3 regions of the Salmonella sp. GDC200615 genome follow, and region 2 is predicted to be linked to each of the others. Evidence: predicted binding sites of a transcription regulator. Region 2 holds the regulator's gene; each other region holds the start of a gene.
The links. The regulator PurR, encoded in region 2, represses purine synthesis genes. The targets are predictions, from matches to a motif close to CANGCAAACGTTTGCNTG.

Region 1 (3,279 bases), 270 kb from region 2:
GGCGACGCCCACCCGGATGATTGGTCAAAAGATGGTGCCCATCCTGCAAAAAGATGATAGTCGCTACCTTCCTGAAAGTATGGATATTGTACATTATGTCGACAACCTCGACGGCAAACCGCTGTTAACCGGGAAACGCAATACAGCCATTGAAGAGTGGTTGCGCAAAGTTAACGGTTACGTTAATCAGCTACTGCTGCCGCGATTTGCAAAATCCGCTTTCGATGAATTTTCTACCCCTGCGGCGCGTCAGTATTTTATCCGCAAAAAAGAAGCCTCATCTGGCAGTTTTGACAACCATCTTGCGCACTCTGCAGGACTGATTAAAAAGATCGGCGATGATTTACGTTTGCTGGATAAACTCATCGTACAGCCTAACGCCGTTAACGGCGAATTATCGGAAGATGATATTCATCTGTTTCCGCTTCTGCGTAATCTGACGCTGGTCGCCGGTATCCACTGGCCGACAAAAGTCGCGGACTATCGCGATAATATGGCGAAGCAGACGCAAATTAATTTACTCTACTCAATGGCTATCTAACTCCCGCCAGGCGGCAACCCTTTCTTGCCGCCTTTTTCAGCTTTTTCTAGTGGCACCATGTCCGCTGGCGCGACATGCTGCTTTGTGTCAAGATTAGGGCACAGGCAACATGCTAAGGAACGCCATGAAAAAGTTTTTTTGCCGCTGCGCTGGTAGTTAGCGGCCTGTTAGTGGGTTGTAATCAACTTACGCAATACACCATTAGCGAACAAGAAATCAATCAAGCGCTTGAAAAACGGAATAATTTCTCAAAAGATATTGGTCTGCCCGGCATTGCCGACGCGCATATCGTATTGACTAACCTTGTCAGCCAGATTGGTCGGGAAGAACCTAATAAAGTCACCCTTACTGGCGATGCCAGGCTGGATATGAATTCCCTGTTTGGCAGTCAAAAAGCGACGATGAAACTCAAGCTAAAAGCCCTGCCGGTCTTTGATAAAGAAAAAGGCGCCATCTATCTTCAGGAGATGGAAGTAGTAGACGCCACCGTGACGCCGGAGAAAATGCAATCGGTGCTACAAACGCTCCTGCCTTATTTAAATCAGTCTTTACGTAGCTACTTTAACCAGCGGCCCGCTTACGTGTTGCGTGAGGACAGCAGTAAAGGCGAAGCGTTAGCAAAGAAACTCGCGAAAGGCATTGAAGTTAAACCTGGTGAAATCGTTATTCCTTTCACCAATTGATTTCGGAGGGCGCGCTCGCGCCCTTTTTTTTACGTGCAAACGAAAACGTTTCCGCTTATCCTTTGTTTCCGGCAAAAAGACTATTCCTCAGCCGGAGCTTATTAATGACTGCACCATCCCAGGTTTTAAAGATCCGCCGCCCGGACGACTGGCACGTTCACCTTCGCGATGGCGACATGTTAAAAACGGTCGTACCCTATACCAGCGAAATTTATGGTCGCGCTATCGTGATGCCGAACCTGGCGTCCCCCATCACGACCGTTGATGCAGCGATCGCCTACCGCCAGCGTATTCTCGATGCGGTGCCCGCCGGGCATGATTTCACGCCGTTAATGACCTGCTATTTAACGGATTCGCTCGATGCCGATGAACTGGAGCGTGGTTTCCATGAAGGCGTATTTACTGCGGCTAAGCTTTACCCGGCCAATGCCACCACTAACTCCAGCCATGGCGTAACGTCAGTCGACGCTATCATGCCGGTACTGGAGCGGATGGAAAAACTCGGAATGCCATTGCTGGTCCACGGTGAGGTGACCCATACGGAGGTTGATATCTTCGATCGCGAAGCGCGTTTTATCGACACCGTAATGGAACCGCTACGCCAGCGTCTGACCGCGCTTAAAGTGGTCTTTGAGCACATCACGACCAAAGATGCCGCGCAGTATGTACGTGACGGCAACGACTACCTGGCGGCTACCATTACGCCTCAACATTTAATGTTTAACCGTAATGATATGCTGGTCGGCGGCATTCGTCCTCACCTGTACTGTCTGCCGATTCTGAAACGCAATATTCACCAGCAGGCGTTACGCGAACTGGTTGCCAGTGGTTTTACGCGCGCCTTCCTGGGGACGGATTCAGCGCCGCATTCACGTCATCGTAAAGAGACTAGTTGCGGCTGCGCCGGTTGTTTCAACGCTCCCTCCGCCCTTGGCAGTTATGCCGCCGTGTTTGAGGAAATGAACGCGCTGGCGCACTTTGAAGCGTTCTGTTCACTGAATGGCCCGCAATTCTATGGCCTGCCGGTGAATGCGGGGTGGGTGGAACTGGTTCGCGATGAACAACAGGTACCGGAAAATATCGCGCTGGCTGATGATTCGCTGGTGCCTTTTTTAGCGGGTGAAACAGTACGCTGGTCAGTAAAAAAATAAAAAATGCGCTTACCTGTTGCTATATATTAGATTTAACTGTATATATATCCAGTATATTCAACAGGGGGCCATTATGCGTATTGAAGTCACTATAGCCAAAACGTCACCTCTGCCTGCCGGTGCGATTGATGCGCTGGCGGGCGAACTCTCCCGTCGTATTAGCCATCATTTTCCTGAGAACTTGGGTAACGTCACCGTGCGTTACGCTACCGCCAACAACTTGTCCGTCATTGGCGCATCAAAAGAGGACAAAGAACGCATTAGCGAGATTCTCCAGGAGACCTGGGAGAGCGCTGATGACTGGTTCATCAATGAATAAAAAATGATATGCAGTGATGTATGTTTGCCGGGTCGCCCCGGCTTTTTTATTTGCGCAACTGATGAATATTTCGCCTGACCGTCAAAATAATTGCACAACATCCTAAAAAAATATGAATGAACTGCCGCTTTATTGTTCATATAATTCTTAAAAAGAGAAATTTATCCTCCGGTCTCTTTAAAAACGCAGTGAATAGCCTTATTAATTGGTATACTGAAGTTGCTTCAGAAGAAAAACACGCATTGAACCTCGAGAACCGTTGTCTTATAACACGTACCAGGGGGGCATGATGGAAAAGAATAATGAAGTCATTCAGACCCATCCGCTTGTAGGATGGGACATCAGCACCGTCGATAGCTATGATGCGCTGATGCTGCGTTTGCACTACCAGACCCCAAATCGTCCGGAACCGGAAGGGACTGAAGTTGGTCAAACGCTCTGGTTAACGACAGATGTAGCCAGGCAATTTATTTCAATATTAGAAGCCGGCATCGCCAAAATAGAATCAAGTGATTACCAGGAAAACGAGTATCGTCGCCATTAGCGTGACGCGCTCCCCCTCTCTCAGGCACCGTAAGGTGCCTC
Region 2 (3,279 bases):
TGCGCGACGGCAAAGCCAGCTAAAAACAGGCTTAGGCTGGCGCTGACCGCGGCGGCAGGCGTTTGTAAATCCGCCTGTATGGCGGCAAACGCGGGCAGGTACATGTCCGTAGCCAGAAATCCCAGCACGCTAAGACCGGCTAACCAGACTAAAAAACCTTTTCCAGGTTGCATATTTGTTTCTCTTTCTTATCAGACAGACATTGTCGCAGAGTGTAGGGAGTGAAATTACGGTTGTGAAACGTTAATATTTGTCCAGTGAATTCAAAATTTTTGTAGGCAAATTATGTGGTCGGAATACTCGCTTGAAGTGGTTGACGCCGTAGCGCGCAATGGCAGTTTTAGCGCGGCGGCGCAGGAACTGCACCGTGTGCCTTCAGCAGTCAGTTACACCGTTCGTCAGTTAGAGGAGTGGCTGGCCGTACCGCTTTTTGTACGACGTCACCGTGATGTTGAACTGACGCCTGCTGGCGTCTGGTTTTTAAAAGAAGGGCGTTCTGTTATCAAAAAAATGCAGATCACTCGCCAACAGTGTCAGCAAATTGCTAATGGTTGGCGTGGGCAGTTAGCTATTGCGGTGGACAATATCGTCAGACCAGAACGTACCCGGCAGATGATCGTCGATTTCTATCGCCATTTTGACGATGTGGAACTGCTGGTTTTTCAGGAGGTGTTTAACGGCGTCTGGGACGCGCTCTCCGACGGGCGTGTCGAACTGGCGATTGGGGCGACGCAGGCGATTCCGGTAGGGGGGCGTTACGCTTTTCGGGATATGGGGACCCTGAGCTGGAGCTGCGTAGTGGCAAGCGATCACCCGCTGGCGTCGATGCCTGGGCCGTTAAGCGATGATACCCTGCGCAACTGGCCGTCGCTGGTCAGGGAAGACACTTCGCGAACCTTACCGAAACGGATTACCTGGCTGCTGGATAACCAAAAAAGGGTCGTCGTACCGGACTGGGAGTCATCGGCAACCTGCCTGTCGGCAGGACTATGCGTGGGAATGGTGCCGACGCATTTTGCCCGACAGTGGATAGACAGCGGAAAATGGGTGGCGCTGACGTTAGAGAATCCGTTTCCCGATGCGGCCTGTTGCGTGACGTGGCAGCAAAACGAAGCCTCGCCCGCGCTGGCATGGCTGCTGGACTATTTGGGCGATAGCGAAACGTTGAATCGGGAGTGGCTGCGGGAGCCAGAAGAGGCTCCCGACAGCGGGGATTAACGCCGATAGTCGCGGAACGGGCCGTCAGCGACCGAGCGACGCTCAACCAGGCGTGGATGAACTTCAATAGACTGTGACTCTTCGCGCTTATTGACGATGCGATCCAATAGCATATTAAATGCGGTTTCGCCTAAAGAGTCTTTGGGCTGGTGAATCGTCGTCAGCGCCGGGGTAAAGTAACGGGCGTTACGCACATTGTCATAACCGATCACCGAAACGTCCTGCGGTACGCGAAGCCCCATTTCGTCAGCCGCGCAAAGCGCGCCCATCGCCATAATATCGCCGCCGCAGAAAACGGCGGTAGGGCGATGTGACTGCGATAAAATTTGCTGCATCGCGTGGTAACCGGATTCCGGCTCGAAGTCGCCCTGAACAATCCAGTTGTCCGGCACGTTGATCAGCGCCTCCTCCATGGCTTTCATAAAGCCTGCCAGCCGGCCCGCGCCGGTGTTGCGCTCCAGCGGGCCGGGAATAACGCCGATATCCCGGTGGCCGCGCTCAACCAGATAACGACCCGCCATATAGCCGCCTGCAAAGGCGTTATCAATCACCGTGTCGGTAAAATCGGCCTTCGCTTCACCCCAGTCCATCACCACCATCGGAATATGGCGATACTCTTCCAGCATGGAAAGCAGAGGTTCTGGATACTCAGAACACATCACCAGCAGGCCATCCACGCGCTTTTGCGCCATCATGGACAGGTAGGCGCGCTGTTTTTCCAGGTTATTCCAGGCGTTGCCTAAAATCAGCGTATAGCCTTTCTGGAAACAGTTTTTTTCAACCGCCTCGATAATTTCGGCAAAATAGGCCGCTTCGCTGCTGGTCGCCAGTAAGCCTATCGACTTGGTATGGTTAACCTTCAGGCTACGCGCGACGGCGCTGGGAGAGTAGTGCAGCTCTTTAATTGCCGCCCAGACCGCGTTACGCGTTTCTTCAGCGACAAAACGCGTTTTGTTGATTACGTGTGATACAGTTGTAGTGGAAACGTTTGCTCGTTTCGCTACATCTTTAATTGTTGCCATTACATTTCACTCCAGACCCTCGCTAAGCTCCTGAGAAACGCCAGGTAAACGTTTGCCTACACACACCCTAATCGCAACATCAGGGTTGCGGCACGCCGGAAAAACGACACGGAACGTCAGGAAGGGGTCAATGGCCGTTACGCTAATTCAGTAAGCCTGGAATTTTGTCTGATCTTGAGGAAAAGGGGAAGCGTTAAAAACAGTTATCAATATAAAACATGAGAGATTTTTGTGCGGGAATGTGCAAAAATGCGCTATATCACTTTTTGTGTGGGAATAAAAAGGAGAAAACTTGATGAGTACCGACCTGAAATTTTCGTTGATTACTACGCTGATTGTTCTGGGCGTGATTGTCGCAGGTGGATTAACGGCCGCTCTGCACTGATTTCCTCTCTTCTGAGGGTGGGCGTCTCCTCTATTCTATCCCTCTCTAAAACGCAGAAGGCGTACCTTCTGCGTACTCAGACTTATGCGGCGAGATTTTTCGCAACAAATTCCCAGTTAACCAGCGCCCAGAAATGCTCCAGATAGTTTGGACGGGCGTTGCGGTAGTCGATGTAATACGCGTGTTCCCACACATCAACCGTCAGCAACGGCGTTGCATCCGTAGTCAGCGGCGTACCGGCATTTGAGGTAGAAACGATAGCCAGTTTGCCATCAGCGCTTTTTACCAGCCATGTCCATCCGGAACCAAAGTTTTTGATAGCGGCATCGGTGAACTGCGCTTTAAATTCCGCGAAGCTGCCAAAAGATGCCGCGATAGCATCAGCCAGTTTCCCGGTCGGTTCGCCGCCAGCGTTTGGCGCCAGGCAGTTCCAGTAGAAGGTGTGGTTCCACACCTGAGCGGCGTTATTAAAGATGCCGCCTTCGGAAGTGCGCACGATCTCTTCCAGCGATTTGCCTTCAAACGCCGTGCCTTTGATCAAATTGTTAAGATTGGTCACGTAAGTCTGATGATGTTTGCCATAGTGATATTCCAGCGTCTCAGCAGAAATATGCGGCGCCAGAGCATCTTTGGCATACGGTAATGCAGGTAATT
Region 3 (3,279 bases), 1.2 Mb from region 2:
GGCTAAAGCACCACTCTCTTGGAACAGGATGCAAAAATGGTTACTTTCCACACTAATCACGGCGATATCGTAATCAAAACCTTTGATGATAAAGCGCCTGAAACAGTTAAAAACTTCCTGGACTACTGCCGCGAAGGTTTTTACAACAACACCATTTTCCACCGTGTGATTAACGGTTTTATGATTCAGGGCGGCGGCTTTGAGCCGGGCATGAAACAGAAAGCCACCAAAGAGGCGATCAAAAACGAAGCCAACAATGGTCTGAAAAATACCCGTGGTACGTTGGCAATGGCACGTACTCAGGCGCCACATTCGGCTACCGCGCAATTCTTCATCAACGTGGCAGACAACGACTTCCTGAACTTCTCCGGCGAAAGTCTGCAGGGCTGGGGCTACTGCGTCTTTGCGGAAGTTGTAGAAGGTATGGACGTGGTAGATAAAATCAAAGGCGTCGCCACTGGCCGTAGCGGTATGCACCAGGACGTACCAAAAGAAGACGTCATCATTGAAAACGTGACCGTCAGCGAGTAATCGTGGCGACACTGTTTATTGCAGACTTGCATCTGCAAACGGAAGAACCGGCGATCGTCGCCGGTTTTCTGCGTTTTTTAGCCGTAGAAGCCCGCCAGGCCGACGCGCTGTATATTCTTGGCGATCTCTTCGAGGCCTGGATTGGCGACGACGACCCCAACCCGCTACATCGTGAAATGGCCGTTGCCATTAAATCGCTGGTTGATTCCGGCGTCCCCTGCTTCTTTATTCATGGTAATCGCGACTTCCTGATTGGCAAACGCTTTGCCCGCGAAAGCGGCATGACGCTACTGCCGCAGGAAAAAGTGCTCGACCTGTATGGCCGCAATGTGTTGATTATGCACGGCGATACGCTCTGTACCGATGATGCCGGATATCAGGCGTTTCGCGCCAAAGTCCATAATCCGTGGGTTCAACGGCTGTTCCTTACCCTGCCGCTGTTTATCCGCCGCCGTATCGCCGCCAGAATGCGCGCCGGCAGTAAAGCCGCCAACAGCAGCAAATCGCTGGATATTATGGACGTCAATGCGCAGACCGTCGTCGCCGAAATGGAAAAACACCGCGTACAGTGGCTGATTCACGGTCACACCCACCGCCCGGCGGTGCATGAACTTTCCGCCAACGACCAGCCCGCGTTCCGCGTGGTGTTAGGCGCATGGCATCATGAAGGTTCAATGGTAAAAGTCACGCCGGACAACGTTGAGTTAATCGCCTTCCCCCTGTAAATGTTCGTCGAATCGTCCGTTACGGCGCGCACGCAACCGTTTTCCTTGCCTGATTATCATGCTATTCTCTGACACCTCAAAAGCAGCGTGTCCCGCACCACAGGAGTTTTAAGACGCATGTCTTCCCGCAATAATCCGGCGCGTGTCGCCATCGTGATGGGGTCCAAAAGCGACTGGGCTACCATGCAATTCGCCGCCGAAATTTTTGAAATTCTGGATGTCCCGCACCATGTAGAAGTGGTTTCCGCCCATCGCACCCCCGATAAACTGTTCAGCTTCGCCGAAACGGCGGAAGAGAACGGATATCAAGTGATTATTGCCGGCGCGGGCGGCGCGGCGCACCTGCCGGGAATGATTGCGGCAAAAACGCTGGTCCCGGTACTCGGCGTGCCGGTACAAAGCGCTGCGCTAAGCGGCGTGGACAGCCTCTACTCCATTGTGCAGATGCCGCGCGGCATTCCGGTGGGTACGCTGGCGATCGGTAAAGCCGGTGCCGCTAACGCCGCCCTGCTCGCCGCGCAGATTCTGGCGCAACACGACGCGGAACTGCATCAGCGCATTGCCGACTGGCGCAAAGCGCAAACCGATGAAGTACTGGAAAATCCCGATCCGCGGGGGACGCTATGAAGCAAGTTTGCGTTCTCGGCAACGGACAACTGGGCCGAATGCTGCGCCAGGCGGGCGAACCGCTGGGTATCGCCGTCTGGCCGGTTGGTCTGGATGCAGAGCCTACCGCCGTGCCGGTACAGCAGAGCGTCATTACCGCAGAGATTGAGCGCTGGCCGGAAACCGCGCTTACCCGCGAGCTGGCGCGCCACCCGGCCTTCGTCAATCGCGATGTATTTCCGATCATCGCCGACCGTCTGACACAAAAACAGCTTTTCGATAAACTGGGACTCGCGACCGCGCCGTGGCAGCTGCTGACCAGCACCGACGAGTGGTCCGGCATCTTTGACCGTCTGGGCGAACTGGCGATTATTAAGCGTCGCGTTGGCGGCTACGACGGTCGCGGGCAGTGGCGTCTACGCGCGGACGAAACCGGGCAACTGCCGGATGACTGCTATGGCGAATGTATTGTTGAGCGCGGTATCCATTTTTCCGGCGAAGTGTCGTTAGTCGGCGCGCGCGCTCATGACGGCAGTACCGTGTTTTACCCGCTAACGCACAATTTGCATCAGGACGGTATCTTGCGGACCAGCGTCGCGTTCCCACAGGCGAACGCCGAACAGCAGGAGCAGGCGGAATCGATGCTGTCAGCAATTATGCAGGCGTTGAACTACGTCGGCGTAATGGCGATGGAATGTTTTATCACGCCGGAAGGCCTGTTAATCAATGAACTGGCGCCGCGCGTGCATAACAGCGGACACTGGACGCAAAATGGCGCCAGCATCAGTCAGTTTGAATTGCATTTGCGCGCGATTACCGGCCTGCCGTTGCCCGCGCCGGTGATTAACGCCCCGTCGGTGATGATCAATCTGATCGGCAGCGAGCTGAATTACGACTGGCTGAAGCTGCCGCTGGTACATCTGCACTGGTATGATAAAGCGGTACGTCCGGGGCGAAAAGTCGGCCATCTGAATCTGACCGACAGCGATACGTCACGTCTTAGCGCCACCCTGGAAGCGCTCTCTCCGCTCCTGCCGGGCGAATACGCCAGCGGCATTATCTGGGCGCAAAGTAAGCTTAAATAAACAGCGTGGGCGGCGCATTCTCTGTCGCCGCCCGTCGCGATCACAGACGGATGCAGGTTCCCGCCCTGCCCGCCAGGGTATCGTCAATACGCGATAATGCGCCAATCCATGCCGGCTTTCCGCACCGCTTCACATACCCGCTTACCGCGGTCACCTTCGGCCCCATCGCGCCATCGGCTTTGGCAAACGGCGCCAGCTCATCGGGCGAAGCCTGACGAATAGCGCGCTGCTGCGGCGTTCCCCAATGTTCATACACCGCATCCGCATCCGTCAAAATGATCAGACCATCGGCCGCTATCTGCTCCGCCAGCAATGCCGCCGCCAGGTCTTTA

Region 1: pyrC (dihydroorotase) is a predicted target of PurR. The motif match lies at 1,263-1,280, and genes of this name have one in related genera.
Region 3: purE (5-(carboxyamino)imidazole ribonucleotide mutase) is a predicted target of PurR. The motif match lies at 1,286-1,303, and genes of this name have one in related genera.

The regions. Positions count from the first base shown of each region.
Region 1 is NZ_CP192247.1:1,883,093-1,886,371, reverse strand. Features, by position in the region: gene grxB (glutaredoxin 2) at 1-541, shown strand, start outside; gene ACQ29O_RS08875 (lipoprotein) at 691-1,224, shown strand; gene pyrC (dihydroorotase) at 1,329-2,375, shown strand; gene dinI (DNA damage-inducible protein I) at 2,449-2,694, shown strand; gene bssS (biofilm formation regulator BssS) at 2,984-3,238, shown strand.
Region 2 is NZ_CP192247.1:2,148,493-2,151,771, forward strand. Features, by position in the region: gene punC (purine nucleoside transporter PunC) at 1-173, opposite strand, end outside; gene punR (DNA-binding transcriptional activator PunR) at 286-1,218, shown strand; gene purR (HTH-type transcriptional repressor PurR) at 1,215-2,240, opposite strand; gene ACQ29O_RS10260 (YnhF family membrane protein) at 2,536-2,625, shown strand; gene sodB (superoxide dismutase [Fe]) at 2,708-3,279, opposite strand, start outside.
Region 3 is NZ_CP192247.1:3,308,093-3,311,371, forward strand. Features, by position in the region: gene ppiB (peptidylprolyl isomerase B) at 37-531, shown strand; gene lpxH (UDP-2,3-diacylglucosamine diphosphatase) at 534-1,256, shown strand; gene purE (5-(carboxyamino)imidazole ribonucleotide mutase) at 1,374-1,883, shown strand; gene purK (5-(carboxyamino)imidazole ribonucleotide synthase) at 1,880-2,947, shown strand; gene ACQ29O_RS16030 (carbamate kinase) at 2,988-3,279, opposite strand, start outside.